Regions from separate parts of the Viridibacillus sp. FSL H8-0110 genome, predicted to be linked through region 1. Evidence: a T-box and tRNA genes for the amino acid it is inferred to sense, from the RefSeq annotation. Region 1 holds a T-box; the other holds one or more tRNA genes.
What was found. The T-box of region 1 lies ahead of tyrS (tyrosine--tRNA ligase). A T-box ahead of a tRNA ligase gene usually reads a tRNA of that ligase, here a tRNA-Tyr.
Positions count from the first base shown of each region.

Region 2: it encodes a tRNA-Tyr, which carries the amino acid that the T-box ahead of tyrS (tyrosine--tRNA ligase) is inferred to sense. The anticodon was not compared.

Region 1 covers NZ_JBBOPJ010000001.1:952,007-955,495, forward strand. The annotation lists gene MHH98_RS04750 (transglycosylase domain-containing protein) at 1-985, opposite strand, end outside; T-box leader at 1,144-1,345, shown strand; gene tyrS (tyrosine--tRNA ligase) at 1,393-2,658, shown strand; gene MHH98_RS04760 (cobalamin-binding protein) at 3,087-3,489, opposite strand, start outside.
Region 2 covers NZ_JBBOPJ010000001.1:613,780-617,268, reverse strand. The annotation lists gene MHH98_RS03095 (helix-turn-helix domain-containing protein) at 25-564, shown strand; tRNA gene MHH98_RS03090 (tRNA-Leu) at 901-982, opposite strand; tRNA gene MHH98_RS03085 (tRNA-Cys) at 1,025-1,098, opposite strand; tRNA gene MHH98_RS03080 (tRNA-Gly) at 1,111-1,185, opposite strand; tRNA gene MHH98_RS03075 (tRNA-Gln) at 1,194-1,265, opposite strand; tRNA gene MHH98_RS03070 (tRNA-His) at 1,272-1,347, opposite strand; tRNA gene MHH98_RS03065 (tRNA-His) at 1,395-1,470, opposite strand; tRNA gene MHH98_RS03060 (tRNA-Trp) at 1,488-1,561, opposite strand; tRNA gene MHH98_RS03055 (tRNA-Tyr) at 1,574-1,657, opposite strand; tRNA gene MHH98_RS03050 (tRNA-Thr) at 1,667-1,742, opposite strand; tRNA gene MHH98_RS03045 (tRNA-Phe) at 1,750-1,825, opposite strand; tRNA gene MHH98_RS03040 (tRNA-Asp) at 1,855-1,931, opposite strand; tRNA gene MHH98_RS03035 (tRNA-Met) at 1,935-2,011, opposite strand; tRNA gene MHH98_RS03030 (tRNA-Val) at 2,034-2,109, opposite strand; tRNA gene MHH98_RS03025 (tRNA-Glu) at 2,125-2,199, opposite strand; tRNA gene MHH98_RS03020 (tRNA-Ser) at 2,222-2,313, opposite strand; tRNA gene MHH98_RS03015 (tRNA-Asn) at 2,319-2,393, opposite strand; rRNA gene rrf (5S ribosomal RNA) at 2,405-2,520, opposite strand; rRNA gene MHH98_RS03005 (23S ribosomal RNA) at 2,657-3,489, opposite strand, start outside.

The DNA of each region.
Region 1 (3,489 bases):
ATCGTTTTGGATCTAATCCATCTTTTTTAGCTAAAATAGTAGCCATTATATCTTTTGCACGGCTTTCAATTTCGTATGTTACATATGGATACTTTTCTTCTGGGCGAAGTTCTGGTTTACGGAAATCTTTTTTAATTTTGTATTTCAAGGCTTTTTTATACTGCTTGTCCGTAATATAGCCTGTTTCATGCATACGATATAGAACAGTTTTCATACGGTTAACACCAAGTGCTAATGAATCTTTATCTTTAAGCTTTCCTTGCTGTGTAAATGGTGTATAGGCATAAGGTGATTGTGGAATCCCTGCGATATAGGCAGCTTGTGCAAGGTTAAGTTCACTTGCTTTTTTATTGAAAATACCTTCAGCCGCTGTTTCGATTCCAGCAATATTGCGACCAGATGCATTTCTACCATAAGGAATAATATTTAAATAAGCTTCTAAAATTTCGTCTTTGTCCATGAATTTTTCAAGTCGCATTGCGAGTAATAGTTCCTTAGCTTTACGCTCGTATGAAACTTCATTTGTTAAAATTTGATTTTTAATTAATTGCTGCGTTAATGTGGAGCCACCTGTTTGAGTTGAAGAGTTCGTTACATCTTGTAACAATCCACGGAAAACTGCTTTTGGTACAATCCCGTTATGTTCATAGAAGTATTCATCCTCAGTAGCTAGTACTGCATTAATTACATTAGGCGAGACCTTATCTAGAGTTGTTTCGCGTCGTTCTAAGTCCGAACGCATTTTACCTAAATATTTTCCACCTGCGAAGTAGAGATCACTTGTTTCATCATAAGTTAAAATGTCGCTACGCATTTCAGCTTTTGCTCGCAGAGGCTCTTCTTTTACGAGGGAAGCAAAATATCCAGCGCCAATAGACCCTACAAATATAAAACCTATAACTGCTAATGTGATAAATAATAAACATAAATTCCAGATTACGCTTGATGTTATACGTAGTGTTTTCATCCATCTCATAGAAGTCATTTCTTGAAAAAGATTGTCTATTTTTTCAACCCATTTTTTAAATTGTTCTATCACTAAATCGACCTCCTAAAATCTCGTTAATTATACCATAATTGATTTATGACTAATAATATTTATTGACAATGAATCTAAATGAAGTACAATAGTCATTAATAGTTTTTCGAGCGTTGAAAAGTGCGCAGTAGTGAACATATTCCCTGTATAGAGAGCTAGCGGTTGGTGTAAGCTAGTCATAATATGGACACGAATTACACATTTGGAGCGAGAACGTAAGCGTCGCGTTAAGACGTATGAGCCGGAAGAATCATTTTTTCTTCAAGCTGGGTGGTACCGCGTTAAATTGTGATTAACGTCCCTGCATATTTATATGCAGGGACTTTTTTTATTTATATTAGGAGGTAAGGAATATGACAAATCTATTATTGGAAGATTTACAGTGGCGTGGCCTACTGTACCAACAAACAGATGCTGAAGGTATGGAAAAATTATTAAATGAGGAATCTGTTTCTTTGTATTGTGGTGTTGACCCAACTGCAGATAGCATGCATATCGGACATATCGTGCCACTACTTACTTTAAGAAGATTCCAAATTGCAGGTCACCAACCAATTCTATTAGTCGGTGGCGCTACTGGTATGATTGGTGATCCATCAGGTCGTTCTGAAGAGCGCCAATTACAAACGGTTGAACAAGTTGAGAAAAACGTACAAGGAATAAAAAAACAATTAGAGCGTATTTTTGATTTTAATTCAGAAAACGGGGCAAAACTTGCAAACAACCGCGACTGGATTGGCTCAATGAATACTATTGAATTCCTACGCGATTACGGTAAATTAATCAATGTAAACTATATGCTTGGTAAAGATACAATTTCATCTCGCCTAGATACTGGTCTTTCATTTACTGAATTTGCTTACACAATTATTCAAGGTATTGACTTTAACCACTTATACGACAACTTCAACTGCCGTATTCAAGTAGGTGGTTCTGACCAGTGGGGAAATATTACAACTGGCCTAGAAGTGATTCGTAAAACCCATGAAGAAGAAACAAAAGCATTTGGTATCACAATTCCACTTGTAACAAAAGCGGATGGTACAAAATTCGGTAAAACAGCAGGAGGAGCAGTTTGGTTAGATGCTGAAAAAACATCGCCATATGAGTTCTACCAATTCTGGATCAATGCAGCTGACTCTGATGTCGTGAAATACTTGAAAATCTTCACATTCCTATCTCGTGAAGAAATCGAAGCATTAGAGACTGCTGTAGAAACTGAGCCACATCTACGTAAAGCACAAAAAGCATTAGCTGCTGAAATGACAAAATTAATCCACGGTGAAGAAGGTTTAGAACAGGCAATTCGTATTACAGAAGCATTATTCTCAGGTGACTTAAAAGCACTTTCGGTAGAAGAAATGAAAGTAGCATTTAGTGGCGTACCTTCTGTTGAAATCGCGAAAGAAGATCAAAACATTGTCGACCTAATCGTCGAAGCTAAAATTTCATCTTCAAAACGTCAAGCGCGTGAAGATGTAACAAACGGAGCTATCTCAATCAACGGCGAAAAAATTACAGATTTAGCATACACTGTAGACGCCAAAGATCGCCTAGAAGATGCATTTGCAATCGTAAGAAGAGGTAAAAAGAAATACCACATGGTACAGTTCAATTAAATGCTGAAGGCGCTCGTTTTAAGGAACGTAACCTAAGTGCGCGGCGTCCTGCCGCAACGGTTACGTGACCCACATCCTGTGGGCCTTCGACAAGCACTGGAACTTTCGAAACAAAAGCATTTTTTCAGCTTTTGTCCGAGAAAGTGGAAGTGACCTCGAGCAGCTGAATATGTTGATTAAAGTACTAATAATTAGTCATCAAGACTACTGTTCACTCTAAAGTGAGCAGTAGTCTTTTTTGAATTTATACAAAGAAGCATAGAACTTATAAATATTATGATTATTTAAGAAAACCTTTCTATACATAGAGTAGGCTCTTTTGTAAGAAAATAACCCTATTTAATCGTAAAATATTGAAATATAAAAAGGGTTACAAAAAAAGACTTCTCACTCAATGTGAAAAGTCTTCTACTATTACTAAATTCATCTTATTTTTCAATTATCCATTCAGGTAACGCGAGACTTTCATACTCTATGGGATGTATTAAGGTTGCCAATTTCAAAGCACCTTCTAGTAACCTAGGCGAAGGACGGCAATAGAGCCATTCCTCCATTACATGTAGGCGATCTAATTTTATAGCAGTCATTTCTGATGCACCTGGTCTTTTCAGAAGGTGTCCAGGTTTAATCCGGTGGTGTTGAACACCGACCCAAGCTAAAAACGCATAATCAGGATTTCGTTTTAATACATCGTTCCATTCAGTCTGTACACTAGCTAATTCAACATCAGCAAAGAGGTTTACACCACCCGCAATTTCACTTACTTCAGTCAACCAGTTAATACCGCCTGGTGTGAAAATGGGGTTTGGCCACCATTCCCAATATAATGAA
Region 2 (3,489 bases), 340 kb from region 1:
CATAAATTGAGATGAGGTATTGTTATGGACAAAACAATTGGAGATAAAATTAAAAGCCTACGAAAAGAAAGAAAATTGACCCTTAAGGAAATTGCAGACAAGACTGATCTATCCATCAGTTTTTTATCACAAGTTGAGCGTATGAAATCATCTCTAACACTAGAATCGCTTAAGAAAATATCTGAAGTACTTCAAGTAAATCCTAGTTACTTTTTCAGCACAGAAACAAAACAAAAGCAGCCAACTGTCATTCGTGGAATTAATAGCAGTGCGGATTTGACCGTCAACCAATTCATTTACAAGGACTTGTCCGGCAATCATACAGGACTTGGCTTTAACCCACTTTTTATAATTCTAAATCCCGGAGAAAACAAGGGGAATCAATTTACTCATCACGGAAAAGAATTTCTGTATGTTTTAGACGGCATACTGACTGTACAAATAAATGATGAAGAATATCATTTAAACGAACATGACTCCATTATCATCGACTCTAGTAGTCCACATTATTGGTTGAATCTCACAAGTACACCTGTTAAATTTTTATGTGTTTCTTCAGAATGAAAATAAATAAATCCAAATTTTGTTTCTATAATTACTAATAATAAAAAAGAGGAGGGAAATTTCCCTCCTCTCTTTTAGTACTTTACCCTCTTCTTTAAAATTTGCAGATACCTACTCAAACCCCTCATCAATCTCAATTATAGATAATTCCTCTACCAAGTTTGCAATATCTAATTTAGAAAGCCAGCACCTTCATAGCTAACATTGAACGACTGTGGTTCTAGAATATTTTGCACCTTAAATTCCATCAGGGTTCTTCCCTTAATGAAAGAAATTTTGACAACAAAAAAGAGCCCTCATTAGATGAGAACCCTTGATATACTTGCTTATTTAGGATACCGGTGGTCGGGGTCGAACCGACACTCTCGAAAGAACACGATTTTGAGTCGTGCGCGTCTGCCAATTCCGCCACACCGGCATAATATTATTATAGATTATATGTAGTTATTTTAAAAATAATTGGAGGCGGCAACCGGATTTGAACCGGTGGTAGAGGTGTTGCAGACCTGTGCCTTACCACTTGGCTATGCCGCCGTAAATAGAAAATGGAGCGGAAGACGAGGTTCGAACTCGCGACCCCCACCTTGGCAAGGTGGTGTTCTACCACTGAACTACTTCCGCAAATTTAACTGGGGTACCTGGATTCGAACCAGGGCATGACGGAATCAAAATCCGTTGCCTTACCGCTTGGCTATACCCCAATAATATGGGGCGACTGATGGGAATCGAACCCACGAATGCCTGAACCACAATCAGGTGCGTTAACCACTTCGCCACAACCGCCATAATATTATTATTATATCTAAATTATTTTATTGTCAAAAATTAAATGGGGCGACTGATGGGAATCGAACCCACGAATGCCTGAACCACAATCAGGTGCGTTAACCACTTCGCCACAACCGCCATTATATAATTTAAATTGGCAGGGGCAGTAGGAATCGAACCCACATCAAAGGTTTTGGAGACCTCTATTCTACCGTTAAACTATGCCCCTAAAATAAAAAAATGGTGGAGGGGGACGGATTCGAACCGCCGAACCCGAAGGAGCGGATTTACAGTCCGCCGCGTTTAGCCTCTTCGCTACCCCTCCAGAAAAACATGGTGCCGGCGAAAGGAGTCGAACCCTCGACCTACTGATTACAAGTCAGTTGCTCTACCAACTGAGCTACACCGGCATTATTATGGTGGGTCAGGACGGAATCGAACCGCCGACACTTAGAGCTTCAATCTAATGCTCTACCAACTGAGCTACTGACCCATAATAATTTAATATTCTTTTTTAAAAAATGGCGGTCCGGACGGGACTCGAACCCGCGACCTCCTGCGTGACAGGCAGGCATTCTAACCAACTGAACTACCGGACCATTTGGTTGCGGGGACAGGATTTGAACCTGTGACCTTCGGGTTATGAGCCCGACGAGCTACCGAACTGCTCCACCCCGCGATAATGGTATTATTGACTTAAATGGTGGAGGATGACGGGATCGAACCGCCGACCCCCTGCTTGTAAGGCAGGTGCTCTCCCAGCTGAGCTAATCCTCCGTATAATGTTATAAATGGTGACCCCTACGGGATTCGAACCCGTGTTACCGCCGTGAAAGGGCGGTGTCTTAACCGCTTGACCAAGGGGCCATTTAATAAATGAGAATGTGTATGGCGGAGAGCAAGGGATTTGAACCCTTGAGACAAGGTTACTCGCCTACACGATTTCCAATCGTGCTCCTTCGGCCACTCGGACAGCTCTCCAAAAATGGCTCCGAAGGTAGGACTCGAACCTACGACCGTCCGGTTAACAGCCGGATGCTCTACCACTGAGCTACTTCGGAATAATATGATCGCCTAGCAACGTCCTACTCTCACAGGGGGAAACCCCCAACTACCATCGGCGCTAAAGAGCTTAACTTCCGTGTTCGGCATGGGAACGGGTGTGACCTCTTTGCCATCATCACTAGACTATTGTATTACCTAAGGACAAGAATAATTATATCATCTTTTTTAAATTTTAGCAAGTGTTTTTTGCTATTTTAGAAAAGTTTTTTATTATTCTCTCAAAACTGGATAAATTACATTGAAGTTTGTTAAGTAAAATTTGGTTAAGTCCTCGATCTATTAGTATTCGTCAGCTCCGTATGTCGCCACACTTCCACCTCGAACCTATCTACCTCATCGTCTTTGAGGGATCTTACTTACTTGCGTAATGGGAAATCTCATCTTGAGGGGGGCTTCATGCTTAGATGCTTTCAGCACTTATCCCGTCCACACATAGCTACCCAGCGATGCCCTTGGCAGAACAACTGGTACACCAGCGGTGTGTCCATCCCGGTCCTCTCGTACTAAGGACAGCTCCTCTCAAATTTCCTACGCCCACGACGGATAGGGACCGAACTGTCTCACGACGTTCTGAACCCAGCTCGCGTACCGCTTTAATGGGCGAACAGCCCAACCCTTGGGACCGACTACAGCCCCAGGATGCGATGAGCCGACATCGAGGTGCCAAACCTCCCCGTCGATGTGGACTCTTGGGGGAGATAAGCCTGTTATCCCCGGGGTAGCTTTTATCCGTTGAGCGATGGCCCTTCCATGCGGAACCACCGGATCACTAAGCCCGTCTTTCGACCCTGCTCGACTTGTAGGTCTCGCAGTCAAGCTCCCTTATGCCTTTACACTCTACGAATGATTTCCAACCATTCTGAGGGAACCTTTGGGCGCCTCCGTTACTCTTTAGGAGGCGACCGCCCCAGTCAAACTGCCCGCCTGACACTGTCTCCTACCCCGCTAAGGGGCATGGGTTAGAAGTTCAATACATCTAGGGTAGTATCCCACCAACGCCTCCTCCGAAGCTGGCGCTCCGGAATCTCTGGCTCCTACCTATCCTGTACAAGATGTATCAAAATTCAATATCAGGCTACAGTAAAGCTCCAC